Regions from separate parts of the Acidovorax sp. Q11 genome, predicted to be linked through region 1. Evidence: predicted binding sites of a transcription regulator. Region 1 holds the regulator's gene; each other region holds the start of a gene.
What was found. Region 1 encodes sigma-54, which starts transcription at its own class of promoters, with help from an activator protein. Its sites were predicted from a motif close to TGGCANGNAANCTGCTTT; they were not measured.
Positions count from the first base shown of each region.

Region 1 (6,103 bases):
CGCCGGGCTGGTCGCAGGGCGGCATGCGCTGCAGGGCGTCGCCGCCGCGCAGCTGTACAGCCTCGGCCACACCGGCGCGCTCGGCATTGCGCTGCGCAAAATCGACCATGCGGAAGGCCACATCACTGCCAAAAATGGGCACTGCGCTGGTCTGTATTGCGCTTTCAGCTTCGTTTTTAATAGCACCCCAGACATGCGCCTGGAACGGCAGCAGTTTCTCGAACGCAAAGCGCCGCAACATGCCCGCCGGGATGCGGCAGGCGATCTGTGCGGCCTCGACCACGATGGTGCCGCTGCCGCAGCAGGGGTCGTACAGGGGCTGGGGGTTGTCGCCATGCGGGTCCCAGCCACTGGCGGCGATCATGGCGGCGGCCAGGGTTTCCTTGAGCGGCGCGTCGCCCTTGTCCTCGCGCCAGCCGCGCTTGAACAGCGGCTCGCCCGAGGTGTCGATGTAGATCGTGGCCTCGTCGGTGGTCAGGTGCAGGTGGATGCGCACATCGGGCCACTGGGTGTTCACGTCGGGCCGCACGCCGCTCTTGTGGCGGAAGCGATCGGCCACGGCATCTTTGACCTTGAGGCCCGCAAAGTTGAGGCTCTGCAACGGGCTGTGCTGGGCGGTCACCTCGACCTTGAAGGTCTGGCGCGTGGTGAACCAGATCTCCCAGGCCACATCGCTGGCCATGGCGTAGAGGTCGTTTTCGGAACGGTACGGGCGGTGCGCCAGCTGCACCAGCACGCGCTGGGCCAGGCGGCTGTGCAGGTTGAGCTGCATGGCCTGGCGCCACGAGGCGCGCAGCAGCACGCCACCCCGGCCTACCAGCAGGTCTTGCCCCGTGAGGCCAGTGATGCCATGCACCTCGTCGGCCAGAAAGCCCTCGACGCCCGCAGCGCAAGGAAGGAAAAGTTGGAGTTGGTTCATGTCGATGGGGAGGATACGCGCTCGGGCACTGCGGGGGAACCGGGCTCACCTGCGCGGGCTAACAGCAATTGGCGGATGGATTCGGGGATCAACGCCACCTTGCGGTCGGCCTTGCCGATGAAGACGATGCCGATCTTGCCGCGTGCCACTTCGCGGCCGGAGGTCTTCTCGGTCATGCAGAACACGAGGTCGAAGCCGTAGCGGTTGAAGTCTGCCGGGGCCATCTCCACCCGCATGGTCTCGCCATGGAACCCCTCGGACTTGTACTGCGCCACGATGTCGCCGACGACGATGGACAGGCCGCCCACATCCGCCTCGGGGTAGCCCAGCGACTGGAAGAAACGCACGCGCGCTTCGGACACCAGGCTGAGCAGCTGCGCGTTGTCCAGGTGCCCGCCCTGGTTCACGTGGCTGATGTAGATCTGCAGCTCGGTGGCAAAGCCGAAGTGCGGGGGGAGGTCAAAAACAATGCGGGCCATGGTGGCGGACAGGGGTAGGAAAAAAGGAAGCGGAGAGCACTAGCCTGCGCGGGGAGTGGTGCGCGGCGTGTGCCGCAGGGTGCCTGCAGGGCCACCGGTGGTGGGGCGGCTCAGCACGCCAAGACGCCATGGGTCGCAATGCGGGTTGGTGGCATAAGGACCTTGCAGGCCCCATGCCCCTTGTCTCGTATGCTCTCGGGCAGCGGATTTTACCGGAGCCCCCCATGCGCCCTTTTTATCGGACCCTGCTGACCGTGCTGGTGCTGGCCGCCACGCCCTGGGGCGCAGGCGCCCAGACGCTGTACAAATCGGTGGGCGCAGACGGCAGGGTCGTGTACAGCGACAAGCCCCCTGTGACAGGTGCCGTGGAAAAGACGATGAAGCTGGAGAACCTGCCGGTGAGTGTGGTGCCGGGCGCATCGCCCGCGCCCCAGGCGGCAGCCGCCCCCGACGCGCCGCCAGCCGCAGCCCCCAGGGGCGATGTGGTGCTTTACATGGCGACCTGGTGCGGCTACTGCAAGGCGGCCAAATCCTATCTGGCGGGCAAAGGCATCGCGTATCGGGAGCTGGACATCGACACGCCTTCTGGCAAGGCGGCGTTCAAGCAGCTGGGCGCCAGGGGCGTGCCGGTCTTGCTGACCAACGGCCAGAAGATCGCCGGGTTCACACCCCAGGCGTATGACGCGGTGTTCATGGCACGCAAGTAACCTGGCGGCGGGCGTTCAAGCAGCCCTCGCGCCCTTCAACGCGTTGAGCGCTACAGCGCCTTGCGCAAATTGGCGGGCGCAATCTTGAGCGCCTCGCGGTATTTGGCCACCGTGCGGCGTGCGCATTCAATGCCCTGCTCCTTGAGCATCTCGGCGATCTGGCTGTCCGACAGCGGCTTGGTGGGGCTTTCGGCCGACACGAACTGCTTGATCAGTGCGCGCACGGCCGTGCTGGACGCATTGCCACCGGTTTCCGTGCCCAGGCCAGAGCCAAAGAAGTACTTCAGCTCGTAGGTGCCGATGGGCGTGGCCATGTACTTGGCCGTGGTCACGCGGCTGATGGTGGACTCGTGCAGGCCCAGTTCGTCGGCGATGTCGCGCAGCACCAGGGGGCGCATGGCGAGTTCGCCGTGGGTGAAGAAGTTCTTCTGCCGCTCGACGATGGCGCGCGAAACGCGCAGGATGGTGTCAAAGCGCTGCTGGATGTTCTTGATGAACCAGCGCGCCTCCTGCAGCCGCTGCTGCATGCCCTGGTGGCCCTCGCCGCCCTTGTGGCCGCGCAGCGCGCCGGCGTAGATGTCGTGCACACGCAGGCGGGGCATCACGTCGGGGTTGAGCTGCACGATGAAGTTGTGCTGGCCGTCCCGCCCGTTGGCGCGACCAGCTTTGCGCACGATGACGTCGGGGATGATGATGTTGCGCTCTACATCGACGAACTTGCGGCCGGGGCGAGGCTCCAGGCGGGCGATCAGCGCCATGGCGGCGCGGGTGCGCTCTTCGCCGTCGCCACACAGCTGGGTCAAGCGGCGGATGTCGCGGCGGGCCAGCATCTCCAGCGGCTGCTGGCAGATGGTGAGCGCCGTCTGCACGGTGTCGGGGTCGGCCTCTTCGTCGGCGTCCAGCGCCTTGAGCTGCAGCGTGAGGCATTCGGCCAGGTTGCGCGCGCCCACGCCCGTGGGCTCCAGGCTTTGCAGCAGGCGCAGCGCCACGGTAAAGCGGTGCACCAGCTCCTCGATCTGCTCCAGGTCGTCCAGCCCGGCCAGTGCGATGGCGAGTTCTTCGAGCGGCTCTTCGAGGTAACCGTCGTCGTTCAGGGATTCGATCAGGAAGCGCAGCGCGGCGCAGTCCACCTCGGACAGGCGCAGCGACAGGGCCTGGCGGTGCAAAAAGGCGGTGAGCGATTCGTGCGAGCGGGCCAGTTCGGTGGCGTCGGCGTCGTCGCCCTCCGCATCGTTGCGGGTGCGGGCCGGGGCGTCGCCACCCCACTCGGCGTCGTTGGGCGCCATCTCTACCGTGCCGTCGCCGCTCCAGTCGGGTTCGTCGGCGCCAGGGCCTGGCGATTCGGCATCATTTTGGCCCTCTGCGCCCGCTGTGCTTGCACTTGCAGCTCCTGAAAATATAGCATCTTCAGCGCTGTATTCGTCGGCTTGCGCGGGGGTGTCGGCGGCTTCCAGGCCAAACTCCTCGCGCGGCGCCTCTTCGGCCGTGCATTCGAGGAACGGGTTCTCGTCGAGCATCTGCTCGACTTCCTGCGAGAGTTCGAGTGTGGACAACTGCAGCAGCCGGATGGACTGCTGCAGCTGGGGGGTCAATGCAAGGTGCTGCGAGACGCGCAGCGACAGGCCAGGCTTCATCACATGCGGAAATGTTCGCCCAGGTACACCCGGCGCACTTCGGCGTTGTCCACGATCTCGGACGGCGTGCCCTGCGCCAGCACACGGCCGTCGCTGATGATGAAGGCGTGGTCGCAGATGCCCAGGGTCTCGCGCACGTTGTGGTCGGTGATGAGCACGCCAATGCCGCGCGCCTTGAGGAAACCGATGATGCGCTGGATCTCGATCACGGCGATGGGGTCGATGCCGGCAAAGGGCTCGTCCAGCAGGATGAAGCGCGGCTGTGTGGCCAGGGCGCGGGCGATCTCCACCCGGCGGCGCTCGCCACCGGACAGGGCCATCGCGGGCGAGGCGCGCAGGTGCTGCACGCGCAGCTCTTCCAGCAAGGCCGTCAGGCGCTCCTCGATGGCGTCGCGCGAGAGCGGCTGGCCGTCATCGCCACGCTGCAGCTCCAGCACGGCGCGCACGTTTTCTTCGACCGTGAGCTTGCGAAAAATCGAGGCTTCCTGCGGCAGATACGACAGCCCCAGGCGCGAGCGGCGGTGAATGGGCATGTGGGCCACCGAATGGCCGTCGATGCGGATGTCGCCCGCATCGCTGCGCACCAGGCCCACGATCATGTAGAACGAGGTGGTCTTGCCCGCGCCGTTGGGGCCGAGCAGCCCCACGACCTCGCCTTTTTGCACGACCAGCGACACGTCCTTGACGACCTTGCGGCTGCCGTACGACTTGGCCAGGTGCTGCACCTCCAGGCGGCTGCCGGCCTGGGTGTCAGGGCCGGGATGGACGGGCACTGCGCTCACTTGGAGCCGCCGCCAAGGCTGTTGCTGGGGCGCAGCACGGGTGCGGCGCCGGGGGCGGCCGGCGCAGGCGCTGCAGCACCAGCGGGCGGGTCCTTGGGCGCCAGCACCGCGCGCACGCGGTTGCCGGGGGCCGGGGCATCGCCTGCCGCATTGGTGGCGGGGGCGCGCTGGCCGTCCACGGTGAACACGTCGGTGAGGTTGTTGTAGACGATCACGGCACCCGTGATCTCGTCGCTGAGCGCAGCGCCCCGGTAGCGGCGCAGCTCGGCGCGGGTGATGAAACGCACGTTATCGGCCTTGCCGTCGTACTCGATGACTTCGCTTTCGCCTTCGATGTACTCGTCGGGCGCGCCGGGCAAGGTGTCGCGCTTTTGGCGGAAGAAGGCGCGTTTGCCTGCTTCGGCTGTGACCACACCAAACTGGTAGCCATCGGCATCCTGGCGCACATCCAGCCGCGCGCCGCGCAGCACGATGGTGCCCTTGGTCATGACCACGCGCCCCGAGAACACGCTGGTCTGCTTGAGTTCATCGTGGCGCAACGCGTCGGCCTCGATGTTCATGGGCTTGGCGCGGTCGGCTTTTTCAGCGTGGGCCACGCCATGAAGGCAGGCCAGGGCCGCGAGCAGGAGGGTCGGAAGGAGGCGGTGGTTCATAGGGCACGAATCTTGCAGTTCATTGTAGCCATCCCCACGCGCCCTCCATGAAGAAAGCCCGCATCAGCGGGCTTTCTTCATCGGGTATCCAGGGCCTTTGGCGCTAAGGAGCTTGTGCCCAGGGCAGCCCGGGGCTTACTTTTGCTTGACCAGCGCTTCCACGACCTGGAGCACGTTCTGCATGTTGCCGGCCATGGTGCCGTCCGTGTAGAACTTGCCCGCCACGCCCATGGAGGGCACGCCTTCCACGCCATAAGCGTCCTGCAGCTGCGAGGCGCGGCGGACCTGGTTGGAGACGGTGAACGATGCGTAGACTTCCTTGAACTTGGCGGCATCCACACCCTGCTGGGCTACCCAGGCAAAAATCTCGTCGTCCTTGGCCAGCTTGGCCTTTTCTACATGGATTGCGCGGAACACCTTGGCGTGCAGGGCTTCGAGCTTGCCCATGCCTTCCAGGGTGTAGAACAGCTTTTGCTGGGGCACGAAGCTGGCATTGAAGGCCACAGGCACGCGGCGGATGAAAAGATCCTTGGGCGCGGCCTTGACCCAGGCGTCCAGCGTGGGTTCGAACACATTGCAGTGGGGGCAGCTGTACCAGAAGAACTCGATCACATCGACCTTGCCGGCCGGTGCATCGGGCGCCACGGGCTTGTCCAGCCGCTTGTAGTCCTTGCCCTCCTTGAACTGGCGGGCCTGGGCCAGCGCGGGGGTGGCGACGGGCAGCGTCAGGGCGGAAGCGGCGACTGCCGAAGCAGCGGACAAAGAAAACTCACGGCGTTTCATGGCAAAGACTCTCCTAGTTCAGGTCTGGGGGATGGGAGCCATGCCCCCGCAAAAAGTTCAGCGCCCGAAGTCTGACGCATCAGCGCTGGACGCGCACCAGCGCCGACTCCAGCCCGGCGCCGTCGAGCTTCTCCTTGAGCTGCTCG
Region 1 is NZ_JBUDZG010000007.1:173,272-179,374, forward strand. Features, by position in the region: gene ACYZGB_RS08835 (THUMP domain-containing class I SAM-dependent RNA methyltransferase) at 1-919, opposite strand, end outside; gene ACYZGB_RS08840 (acyl-CoA thioesterase) at 916-1,398, opposite strand; gene ACYZGB_RS08845 (glutaredoxin domain-containing protein) at 1,623-2,105, shown strand; gene ACYZGB_RS08850 (RNA polymerase factor sigma-54) at 2,156-3,739, opposite strand; gene lptB (LPS export ABC transporter ATP-binding protein) at 3,739-4,521, opposite strand; gene lptA (lipopolysaccharide transport periplasmic protein LptA) at 4,518-5,174, opposite strand; gene ACYZGB_RS08865 (thiol:disulfide interchange protein DsbA/DsbL) at 5,310-5,957, opposite strand; gene ACYZGB_RS08870 (SPOR domain-containing protein) at 6,037-6,103, opposite strand, start outside.

Region 2 (6,103 bases), on a different contig from region 1:
GATGAAGATGGTCCAGATGGCTGCCGGGTTGGCTCCCTTGAAGACCAGCAGGCCAATGGGCAGCCAGGCCAGTGGCGACACCGGCCGCAGCAGGCTGATGAGCGGGTTGAACATGCGCGACAGGAAGTTGAAGCGCCCGATCACGAAGCCCGCAGGGATGCCCACCAGCGCCGCCATGCCAAAGCCGATGGCCACGCGCTCCAGCGACATCAGCACGTTCCAGCCCACGCCCTGGTCGTTGGGGCCGTTGCGGTAGAACGGGTTGCTGAAAATGTCCAGCGCCTGTTTCCAGGTCTCCACGGGGCTGGGAATGCTGCCGCCCGTGGTGGTGGACACCACCGCCCACAGTCCGATGAGCAGGCCCAGGCCACACAGCGGTGGCAGCACCGCCAGCCAGAAGCTGCGTGAGAGTGCAGCCCAGTCGCGTGCAGCAGGTGCCGCAGGCGCTGTGGCGCCGGGCGCGGTCGTTGCCTTGGGTGCGGGCGCAGGATTCAAGGTTTTTTGGGCTCTTGCGCCTGCTGGCAAAGCGTTTGTAGCTACATTATTCATAGCATTCTGTGCCACCCCGGCGGGGGCGGCATCCAGGGGGGAGTGAAAAACGGCACTGACCATGGTGTTTCTCCTGTGAATCCTTTGAAGAGGCCGGGTGTGCAGGTTGGGCGGGTGGGGCGCCCGATCAGGCTTTGATCTTGAAGCTGTCGGCGTACTTGGCGGGGTCTTTGCCGTCCCACACCACACCGTCCACCAGCTTGTGGCTGCGCATGTCGCTCTTGGGCAGCGGGGTCTTCGATGCGGTGGCGGCCTGCTTGTAGACGTCGATGCGGTTCACGGCCTTGGCCACGTTCAGGTAGTCGGGGTGGTCCTTCACCAGGCCCCAGCGCTTGTGCTGGGTGAGGAACCACATGCCGTCCGTGAGGTAGGGGAAGTTCACCGTGCCTTCGTTGAAGAACTTCATGTGGTTGGGGTCGTCCCAGGTCTTGCCCATGCCGTCCTGGTAGCGGCCCAGGATGCGCTGGTTGATGGCGTCCACGCCGGTGTTCACATAGGCCTTGCCGGCAATGGTCTCGGCCATCTTGTTCTTGTTGGCCAGGCCATCGTCGATCCACTTGCTGGCTTCGAGGATGGCGGCCGTCACGGCGCGGGCCGTGTTGGGGTACTTCTGCACAAATTCGGAGGTGGTGCCCAGCACCTTTTCGGGGTGGTCCTTCCAGATGTCCTGCGTGGTGGTGGCGGTCACCCCGATGCCATCCATGATGGCGCGGTGGTTCCAGGGCTCGCCCACGCAGAAGCCATCCATGTTGCCCACGCGCATGTTGGCCACCATCTGGGGTGGCGGCACGGTGATGACCTTGGCGTCCTTCATGGGGTTGATGCCATGTGCGGCCAGCCAGTAGTAGAGCCACATGGCGTGGGTGCCCGTGGGGAAGGTCTGGGCAAAGGTGTATTCGCGCTTCTCGCTGGCCATGAGCTTGGCCAGGCCTGCGCCGTTGACGGCGCCTTTTTCGGCGAGCTTTTTCGACAGCGTGATGGCCTGGCCGTTGTGGTTCAGGTTCATCAGCACGGCCATGTCCTTCTTGGGGCCGGCCAGGCCCAGGTGCACGCCGTAGACCAGGCCATACAGCACGTGGGCAAAGTCGAGTTCACCATTCACCAGCTTGTCGCGCACACCGGCCCACGATGCTTCCTTGGTGGGGATGATGGTCACGCCGTACTTCTTGTCGATGCCGAGCACCGAGGCCATCACCACGCTGGCGCAGTCGGTCAGCGGGATGAAGCCGATCTTCACTTCCTTCTTCTCGGGGGCGTCCGAGCCCTGGGCATGCACCAGGGCGCGCAGGGCGGGGCTCACGCCCACGGCGCCCACGGTAGCTGCCTGCAGCACGGTGCGGCGGTTGAGGCTGGTTTTCAACAGATCGGTCATGGGGCGGTTCCTCGGTGCGTTAGAAAACAAAAAAGGCGTCCTCCCCTGGCCGGGTTGCATGCGCAAACGGGCTCGGAGAGGGACGCCTTTGTCCATGGCAAAGCCCATTGGGGGGCCTTGTGTCAGCACTGGCCCGCCATTGGGCCGGTGCTGTCAGGGTGGGACCTTCTTTGGTCTTGCCAGGGTTAATGCAAGCAGCGTGCCAGCCTGTTTTGCGCCAGTTTGGCGCCGCCATTACTATGCTTTTGATAGCTGCTTGGGCAAGATGGACAGGCGCAAACGGCCTTTTTTTGCTTGAAATGGCCAGGGCTGGTGCATGCGGGCCGGGCTGCACTGCGTTTGTGCGGCGCACCATGTGGGAGACCTCGGTTGAACTGGGCGCGGCCCAGGCGAGGGATGCAAGCCAAGGTCCGCCCCGCAGCGAGGGCATCGTCCCCCTTCTCTCGAATCGCGCCAGCGATTCGAGAGAAGGGGGAAGGCGCGCAGCGCCTCAGGGGGATGCCACTAGCCCAGCAAGTCCATCACGTCCAGCATGCGCTGCGCCACATCCACGAGCTTGAGGCCCTTGTCCATGGCCGTCTTGCGCAGCTTTTCGTAGGCGGCCTGTTCGGTCAGGCCCTGGCGCTGCATCAGCAGGCCCTTGGCACGGTCGATGGTCTTACGGTCTTTCAGTTCGGTCTTGGCGTCGGCCAGTTCGGCGCGCAGGGCCTGTTCGTGCTGAAACCGCGCCATGGCCACGTCCAGAATGGGGCGGATGCGCTGGGGCGCCAAGCCCGCCACGATGTAGGCCGACACGCCCGCCGCCACCGCGTCCTTCACGTGCGAGGTGTCCTCGTCGTTGGTGAACATCACGATGGGGCGGCGCTCGTCGCGCGTGGCCATCACCACATGTTCGAGCGCGTCGCGGGCCTCGCTTTCGGCGTCCACGATGATCAGGTCGGGCTGCAGCTGGGCGATGCGCTCGCTCAGGAACACATCGGCGGGCAGCGTGGCCACCAAGTTGAAGTTGTTTTCCAGCAACCCGATGCGCAGCGCACGCGACCGCTCCGCCTGCAGGACGGCGTGTTCGTCGTGTGGGTCGGCGATCGCCAGATCCGGGGCGACCACCACGATGCGCAAGGCCTCATTCATAGACCCGAGCATAAGCAATTTTCACGCCGTATTTGGGTGCGCCGAAGCGGTGCATGGGGGCCATCGGCGCTGGCATGAGGGCGGTCAGGGCAGGGCGGGAGCCCTTAATCAGCCCCCAAAAAAGCAGCGGCACCCCCTTGCGGGGCCTGAAAGTTGCTAATAAAGGATGCTGCGGGAGGGCATACCCGATAGCGCCTCCGGGTGGCCTCGCATATACATCCGGTCACTTCGACATTCAGATATGGAGTTTTTTGCATGAACAAGCACTTCAACCGGCGCCGCTTCTCGGCCAGCCTGGCCCTGACCGCAGTGGCGACTGCCGCACTCCTGACCGGATGCGGCAAGGTGCCGGACACCATCAAAATTGGTGTGGCGCAACCCCTGAGCGGCCCGCTGGGCGCGCTGGGACAGGACCTGCTCAACGGCGTGACCCTGGCGGTGGATGAACTCAACAAGTCCGGCTACACGGTGGACGGCAAGCGCGTGACGCTGGAGGTGGTGTCGGTGGACGACAAGGCCGACGCCGCCACCGGCAAGGCCGTGGCCCAGCAGCTGGTGGATGCCGGTGTGGTGGCCGTGATCGGGCACCTGAACTCGGGCGTGAGCATCGAGACCGCGCCCATCTACGCCGCCAAGGACATCGCGCAGATCGCCATCTCCACCAACCCCAAATTCACCCAGCTGGGCTTTTCCACCACCTTCCGCATGGTGGGCAACGACACCCTGCAGGCCCGCGCCATCGGCTCGTTTGCCGCCACCCAGCTGGGCGCCGCACGCTATGCCGCGCTGGACGACGGCACCCCCTACGGCAAGGGCCTGGCCGACGGCGCCGCCGAGCAGCTCAAGGTCGAGAAGAAAGAAGTGGTGGTGCGCAAATCGTTCGACGACAAGACCGTGGCGTTTGACGAACTGGCAGGCGAACTCAAGGCCGCCAAGGTGGACGTGATCGTCTCCACCCTCAACGACTTCCAGGCCCTGGCCCTGCTCGAAGCACTGCGTAAGGTGGACCACACCAAGGTCAGCCTGCTGGGCGGCGACACCATCAAGACCACCGACATGACCAAGGGCGGCGGCATCGTGCAGGGCATCTACGCCACTTCGCCCGTGCTGGAAGCCAAGGAGTTCTCCACCGGCAAGCCCTTCCTGGAGAAATACATCGCCGCCTACAAAAAGCCCCCGGCCTACGGCGGCCACTACAGCTACGACAGCACCTACGTCCTCTCGGCCGCCATCCAGAAAGCCAAGTCGGCCGCCCCCAAGGACATCACCAAGGCCATGCACAGCATCAACGGCTACGCGCCCGTGATCGGCACCATGACCTGGGACGACAAGGGCGAGCAGCGCTACGGCGCCGTGGGTGTGTATGAACTGCGCGCCGGGGCGTGGGAACTGCGCATGCGGTCGGACCGCTGGTAGGCAAGCCGCCGGGTCGTCGGGCCCCCTCAATCCGCGCAACCCCTGCTGGTGACTGCCCGCAGGGGTTTTTCCATCCGGCCCTGCATGGAGCCGGGTTTTACACTCGGGGCATGAGTTTGTTGATCCTGGGTATTGAATCTTCGTGCGACGAAACCGGCGTGGCATTGGTCCGTTCCACGGGCATTGCCGTGCCTATCCTGCTGTCCCATGCGCTGCACAGCCAGATCGAGATGCACCAGGCCTATGGCGGCGTGGTGCCCGAGCTGGCCAGCCGTGACCACATCCGACGTGTGCTGCCGCTGGCCAAAGAGGTGCTCGCCGAGTCCGGCCAGACGCTGGCCGATGTGGATGTGGTGGCCTACACGCGCGGGCCGGGCCTGGCGGGTGCGCTGCTGGTGGGTGCGGGCGTGGCTTGTGCGCTGGGTGCGGCGCTGAACAAGCCGGTGCTGGGCGTGCACCACCTCGAAGGGCACCTGCTGTCACCCTTCCTTAGCGCCGACCCGCCTGAATTCCCTTTTGTGGCCCTGCTCGTCTCTGGCGGCCACACCCAGCTGATGCGTGTGGATGGCGTGGGCCGCTACGAGATCCTGGGCGAGACCATTGACGATGCGGCTGGCGAGGCGTTCGACAAGTCCGCCAAGCTCATGGGCCTGGGCTACCCGGGTGGTCCTGCGCTGTCGCGCCTGGCCGAGCAGGGCAGCGCCACGGCCTTCAAGCTGCCCCGGCCTCTGCTGCACAGCGGCGATCTGGATTTTTCCTTTGCGGGCCTCAAGACGGCGGTGCTCACGCAAGCCAAGAAGCTGGGTGACGAGCTGGAAGCGCGCAAGGCTGATCTGGCCGCCAGCACCGAGGCAGCGATTGTGGATGTGCTGGTGAAGAAGACGCTGACCGCGCTCAAGCAGACAGGCCTGAAACGTGTGGTGGTCGCCGGTGGCGTGGGGGCCAACCGGCACCTGCGTGCGCAGCTCAACGCGGCCTGCGCGGCCGCCAAGGTGCGCGTGCACTACCCCGAGCTGCACCTGTGCACCGACAACGGCGCCATGATCGCCATGGCTGCAGCCATGCGGTTGCAGGCGGGGCAACAGCAGGCCAACGCCGACTATGCGTTTGACGTGAAGCCGCGCTGGCCGCTGGATGCGATCACAGTTTGATGTTCTAGTGAAAATGGCCGCCAGCGCTTGTCCAGAAAGCGCCAGCAGCTATCTTTTTTGAGGTTCAGAAGGGGTAGTGGCGGGGGGTGGTCTGCACCGTGATCCAGCGCAGTTCGGTGAACTCACGCACCCCGGCCATGCCGCCAAAGCGGCCGTAACCCGAACTTTTCACGCCGCCAAACGGCATCTGGCCTTCGTCATGCACCGTGGGGCCGTTGACGTGGCAAATGCCCGACTCGATGCGCGCCGCCACATTCCAGGCCTTGGCTACATCGCGGCTGAACACGGCGGATGACAGGCCGAACTCGTTGTCGTTGGCACAGGCAATGGCTTCCTCGACACCGTTGACGCGCACCACGGGCTTGACGGGGCCGAACGATTCTTCGCGGTAGATGTCCATCTCGGCCGTCACATGGTCGAGCACCGTGGCCTGCATCAGCGTGCTGTCGCTCTTGCCGCCGCAGACCAGCGTGGCGCCCTTGGC
Region 2 is NZ_JBUDZG010000027.1:29,026-35,128, forward strand. Features, by position in the region: gene ntrB (nitrate ABC transporter permease) at 1-612, opposite strand, end outside; gene ACYZGB_RS18030 (CmpA/NrtA family ABC transporter substrate-binding protein) at 677-1,921, opposite strand; gene ACYZGB_RS18035 (ANTAR domain-containing response regulator) at 2,426-3,052, opposite strand; gene ACYZGB_RS18040 (branched-chain amino acid ABC transporter substrate-binding protein) at 3,308-4,468, shown strand; gene tsaD (tRNA (adenosine(37)-N6)-threonylcarbamoyltransferase complex transferase subunit TsaD) at 4,579-5,619, shown strand; gene ACYZGB_RS18050 (aldehyde dehydrogenase) at 5,684-6,103, opposite strand, start outside.
Region 2: a site for sigma-54 is predicted at 2,109-2,126, ahead of ACYZGB_RS18030 (CmpA/NrtA family ABC transporter substrate-binding protein). Genes of this name have one in related genera too.

Region 3 (6,103 bases), on a different contig from region 1:
TGGGCGCCAACCTGCAGGACCATCTGCAGATCCGCGCCGTGTTCAAGGTGCAGGGCGTGCAGACGCTCAACACCATGGCCAACTCGCTGGTGGGCAAGGCCAAGATCGGGCTCGAATACGCGCTCAAGCGCAGCGGCCCCATGAGCATGGCGCCCTCGCAGCTGGGCGCTTTCACCCGCAGCAGCGCCGACCAGCCGTATCCGAACATCGAGTACCACGTGCAGCCGCTGTCGCTCGATGCGTTTGGCGAGCCGCTGCACAGCTTTCCGGCGTTCACTGCCAGCGTGTGCAACCTCAACCCCACGAGCCGGGGCACGGTGAACATCAAGAGCGCCGACTTCAAGACCGCTCCCGCCATCGCCCCCAACTACCTCAGCACGCCCGAGGACCGCCAGGTAGCGGCCGACAGCCTGCGCGTCACGCGGCGCATCGTGGCCCAGCCTGCGCTGGCTAAATACCGGCCTGAGGAGTGGAAGCCAGGCGTGCAGTTTGAAAGCGACGAAGACCTGGCGCGCCTGGCGGGCGACATCGCCACCACCATCTTCCACCCGGTTGGCACGACCAAGATGGGGCGCGATGGTGACCCGATGGCCGTGCTGGATGCGCAGATGCGCGTGCGCGACGGACGTGGCGGCGTGGTGGCCGGCCTGCGCGTGGTGGATGCGGGCGCCATGCCCACCATCACCAGCGGCAACACCAACTCGCCCACACTGATGATGGCGGAGAAGGCGGCCGAGTGGATCATCGCGGCGCGGCGGGCGTGACCTGACGCCCGTGCCGCCACGCAGGCCCGCTCAGCGGATGCCCCCCACGTAGCGCGGCACTTCGGGCGGCGGTGGAGGCGGTGGTGGTGCCAGGCGCTGGCGCACCGCCTGTGTGGCCACATCCAGCAAGGGCTTGCGCGCTGCGGGCGTAGGCGCCTGGTGCACCGCCTGGTCCAGCCGGTCGGCCCACTCGGCCAGCTCGGGCGCGTTGTCCTCCTGCGCACGCAGGCGCGCAAAGCGCACGATCTCCAGCGCGTATTCGGCGTTGGCCGCCATCCACTCGGTGTCGGTCACGCGCCCCGTCTTGCGGCGCAGCAGCACGTGCAGATGGGCGGCAATGGCAAGCTTGTCGGAATCGGGCATGGTCGGCTCCTTACGGCATTTCAGTCATCCAGGGCGCGGTGGGTCAACCCCCTAAGTGCTCGCGGTGCTGGGCGATGTCGAGCCCGGTCTGCTCGCTCTGCTCGTCCACCCGCAGGCCCATTGCAAAGTTGACAAGCCACAGCAGCACGGCCGTCGCCACCAGGCTGTAGGCCATCACGGCCCCCACACCAATGGCCTGGGTGAGCAGGCTGCCCGGCACGCCGCCCACCGTGCGGCTGGCCAGCACGCCCGTGAGCAGCGAGCCCACGATGCCGCCAATGCCATGCACACCGAACACATCGAGCGAGTCGTCCACCCGCAGCAGCCGCTTGAGCCCCGTGGCGCCCCAGTAGCAGGCCAGGCCTGCCACCAGGCCAATCACCACGGCCGAGCGCAGCGTGACAAACCCTGCCGCCGGCGTGATGGCCACCAGGCCTGCGACCAGGCCGGAACACAGCCCCAGCAACGACGGACGCCCGCGCACCACCCACTCGCCCAGCATCCACGCCAGCGCACCGGCAGCAGCGGCCAGGTGCGTCACCGCCATGGCCAGCCCGGCGCGGCCATCGGCCGCCACGGCCGAGCCCGCGTTGAAGCCAAACCAGCCCACCCACAACAGGCCCGCGCCCGCCATGGTGAGCCCCAGGTTGTAGGGTTCAAACGGCTGGCGGCCATAGCCCGTGCGGCGGCCCAGGAACCAGGCACACACCAGCCCGGCCACACCCGCATTCACATGCACCACCGAGCCGCCTGCAAAGTCGAGCGCCCCCATCTGGGCCAGCCAGCCGCCCGGCTCCCACACCCAGTGCGCCACCGGGGCATAGACCACCAGGGTCCACAGGCCGATGAAGACCAGCATGGCGGAAAACCGCATGCGCTCCACCAGCGCGCCCACCAGCAGTGCGGCGGTGATGATGGCAAAGGTGAGCTGGAACATCGCGTACACCGATTCGGGAATGTGGGGCGCCACATGGCTCACGGCCAGCTGGCCGCCCGCCAGGTCGAAGTCCAGCCCCGCAAAGCCCGCGCGCTCCCAGCCACCCAGCCAGGCATTGCCGGGCGTGAAGGCGAGGGAGTACCCTGCCGCAAACCACAGCAGGCTGACCAGCGCCGCAATCGCCACCACGCTGGCCATGGTGTTGAGCACATTCTTCTTGCGCACCATGCCCGCATAGAACAGCGCAATGCCCGGCAGCGTCATGAGCAGCACCAGGGCAGTGGAGGTCATCATCCAGCCGGTGTGGGCCGCATTCACGGCATCCTGCGCAACCAGGGATGGCCGCGTGAGCGCCACCGCTGCCGGGGCCGCCCCACCGGCCACCGCCTCAGGCGGGCTCTGCGCCAGCACACTGGCACACAGCCCCAGACACAACCCCACAACCGCCACGAACCGGTGCAAGACTCCCCGCATGAAGGCTCCCTTTCGCAATTTGTTACAGCGCATTGCACGAGCCATGCCAACCGATGCCGCCCGATTCAGGGCCACCGCACGGCCCGGCGCCCTACAAAGGGGGGCGGGAAACCCCCAATGCACCAGCGGGGTGCGGCCGTTACAGTTGCGGCACTCGAAAGCGCGCTTCGGTGTGCCAAGCGAGGGGCCCGAGGAGACACTTTCTACCAACAACCAAATTCAAAGCACCCAACGAGGTGCAACACTTTCCAGGCGCTGGCGATCCCAGCGCCTTTTTCTTGCCTGCTCGAAAAGTGATCCAGGCGCCCAACGCGTCCGTTCAGTCCTGAATTGATAGCACTCCAGGTGCGAAAATAGCGCCATGGAATGGATTTTGATGACCCTGGCCTCGCTGCTCGCAGGCTTTGTGGATGCGATCGTGGGCGGCGGGGGGCTGGTGATGGTGCCCGCCTTGTTTGCAGCGTTTCCGGGAGCGCCACCGGCCACGCTGCTGGGCACCAACAAGGCGGCTTCGGTGTGGGGCACGGCCATGGCCACCTGGCAGTACAGCCACCGGGTGCAGATCCGCTGGCAGGCCATGCTGCCCGCTGCGGCGGCCGGTTTTGCCGGGTCGTTTGCAGGCGCCTGGGCCGTCACGGTGATCTCGGCCGACTTCCTGCGCAAGCTGCTGCCCCTGGTGCTGCTGGCCGTGCTGGTCTACACCCTGGCCAAAAAAGAGCTGGGGCGGCACCACATGCCGCGTTTTGCCGGTCGCACCGAGGTGCTGGTGGCCGGGCTGATCGGCGTGCTCATCGGTTTTTATGACGGCTTCTTCGGCCCGGGCACCGGCAGCTTCTTTGTGTTCCTGTTCGTGCGGCTGCTGGGCTATGACTTCCTGAACGCCTCGGCATCGGCCAAGCTGCTCAACTGCGCCACCAACATCGCCGCCATCGTGCTGTTTGCGGCCAAGGGCCATGTGTGGTGGCACTTTGCCGTGACGCTGGCCGTGGCCAACGTGGTGGGCAGCCTGCTGGGCACGCACATGGCGCTCAAGCATGGCACGGGCTTTGTGCGCGGCATCTTCATCCTGGTGGTGAGCACGCTGATCCTCAAGACCGGCTACGACGCCTTCTTGCGCTGACACCGGGCACACAAAACTGCTCCTGAAAGTTCGGGAGCCCCGTCTAAACCTGTTGTGAATAGGCACACAAGCGTCCGCTGGGGGTTGTCCGCAGTGTCAAGGAAAAAGTTCACATCTTTATAATCGTGTCCATTTGATGACGGCAGGCTTCGCCATTGGCGATGACCCCGCCCTCGTTCCCCGAGCCTCCGGCCTGCTTACCCGCATGCCGGATTTTTTGTACCTGAAATACCCCGTACAGGACCCATCCCATGAAATTGTTCAAGGCTGTCGCCACCGCCCTCGCGCTTTGCGCCGCATTCGCCGCCCAGGCCCGGACACTGGACGAGGTGAAGAAGGACGGCAAGATCCTCATCGCCACCGAAGGGCAGTTCGCCCCGTTCAATTTCTTCAACGGCACCACGCTGACCGGCTTTGAAGTGGAAGTGGCCGAACTCGTGGCCAAGAAGATGGGCCTGACCATCCAGTGGAAGACGCTGGGCTTCGACGCCCTGCTGACCGGCCTGCGCCAGGACCGCTGGGACCTGGTGATCGCCTCGCACGGCATCACCGAAGAGCGCGCCAAGGCCGTGACCTTCACCGAGCCCCACTACTGCTCGGGCGGCATGATCATCGCCATGGACCCCGCCATCAAGGGCGCCAAGGACCTGGCCGGCAAGATCGTGGCCGTGCAGACCGGCACCAGCTACCTCGAAAACGTGCAGAAGGTCTCGTCCATCAAGGAAATGAAGAACTTCCCCACCGACGTGGATGCCCGCAGTGCCCTGAACTCGCGCCGCGTGGACGCCTGGGTGACCGACCGCTTCGTGGCCAAGGCCGTGGCCGAGAAGAACCCCGGCGCGGGCTTCAAGCTCGGCGACATGCTGTTCATCGAACGCATCGCCGCCGCCGTGGCCAAGGGCAACAGCTCGCTGGCCGGTGGCTGGAACAAGGCCCTGGCCGAAGTCATGGCCGATGGCAGCTACGCCGCACTGTCCAAGAAATATTTCAACGAAGACGTGCGCTGCCAGTAAGCGGCACGGCCGGGATATTTCTTCATGCTCACTGCCTTTTGGCCACAGCGCTGGTCCCGCCAGCAGCGCAGCAACGCCACGCTCGTCTCCGCCGTCATCCTGATGGTGCTGGCGCTGGCGCTGCTGGGCCAGTTGCTCTCCTTCCTGCCCGAGCCCATTGGCTCCAACGCCCAGGCTTTTTCTGACGGCGCGCGCACCACGCTGTGGCTCACCCTGATCAGCGGCAGCGTCGGCCTGGTGCTGGGCACCGGCGCGGCCCTGGCGCGCACCGCACGCTGGGCGGTGGTGCGCTGGGCAGCCAGCTTCTACATCTGGGTCATCCGGGGCACGCCCCTCTTGGTGCAGATCCTGTTTGTGTACTTCGCGCTGCCGGTGCTGGTGCCGGGGCTGAACTTGCCCGACTTTGCCGCCGCCGTGCTGGCCCTGGGCCTGAACGTGGGCGCCTACAACGCCGAGGCCATCCGCGCCGGGCTGCTGGCCGTGCCGCGCGGCCAGACAGAGGCCGCCAAGGCCCTGGGCCTGGGCCGCATGCATGTCTTTTTTGACGTGGTGTTTCCGCAGGCGTTCAAGATCTCGCTGCCGCCGCTGGTGAGCAACTTTGTGGCGCTGCTCAAAGACTCGTCGCTGGCCTACGCGATTGGCGTGGTGGAGCTGACCAACGTGGGCAACCGCATCCAGTCGGCCACCTTCCAGCCCATTGCCACGCTGTCTACCGTGGCGATCACGTACCTGCTGCTGACCACCCTGGTCACGCAGATCTCGAACGCGGTGGAATACCGCTTCGACGTGGAAGGCCGCAACAAATGACGATGGGCCAAGCCACTCCATTTATCGTCGTGGACCGGGTCTGCAAGTCGTTCGGCGCCCACCAGGTGCTCAAGGACGTCTCGACCACCTTCAACACCGGCGAAGTGACCGTGATCATCGGCGCCTCGGGCTCGGGCAAGAGCACCTTGCTGCGCGCCATCAACCGGCTGGAGCCCCACGACAGCGGCACCATCACCATCGGCGGCGAGCCGGTGGGCGACGACCAGCACCTGCTGCAGAAGCAGCGCAGCGAAGTCGGCATGGTGTTCCAGCAGTTCAACCTGTTCGGCCACATGAGCGTGCTGGACAACGTGACACTGGCGCCGCGCCGCATCCGCCGCACGCCGCGCGCCCAGGCCAACGCGCAGGCCATGGCCCTGCTCACCCGCGTGGGCATGCAGGACCATGCGCACAAGTACCCCTGGCAGCTCTCGGGCGGCCAGCAGCAGCGGGTGGCCATTGCACGCGCGCTGGCCATGCAACCCAAGGTGATGCTGTTCGACGAACCCACCTCGGCCCTGGACCCCGAGATGGTGCAGGAGGTGCTGGACGTGATGCGCGAACTGGCCCGTGGCGGCATGACCATGATCGTGGTGACCCACGAGATGGGTTTTGCCCGTGAGGT
Region 3 is NZ_JBUDZG010000029.1:34,660-40,762, forward strand. Features, by position in the region: gene ACYZGB_RS18645 (GMC family oxidoreductase) at 1-764, shown strand, start outside; gene ACYZGB_RS18650 (hypothetical protein) at 795-1,127, opposite strand; gene ACYZGB_RS18655 (ammonium transporter) at 1,171-2,538, opposite strand; gene ACYZGB_RS18660 (sulfite exporter TauE/SafE family protein) at 2,900-3,658, shown strand; gene ACYZGB_RS18665 (ABC transporter substrate-binding protein) at 3,910-4,671, shown strand; gene ACYZGB_RS18670 (amino acid ABC transporter permease) at 4,696-5,478, shown strand; gene ACYZGB_RS18675 (amino acid ABC transporter ATP-binding protein) at 5,481-6,103, shown strand, end outside.
Region 3: a site for sigma-54 is predicted at 2,570-2,587, ahead of ACYZGB_RS18655 (ammonium transporter). Genes of this name have one in related genera too.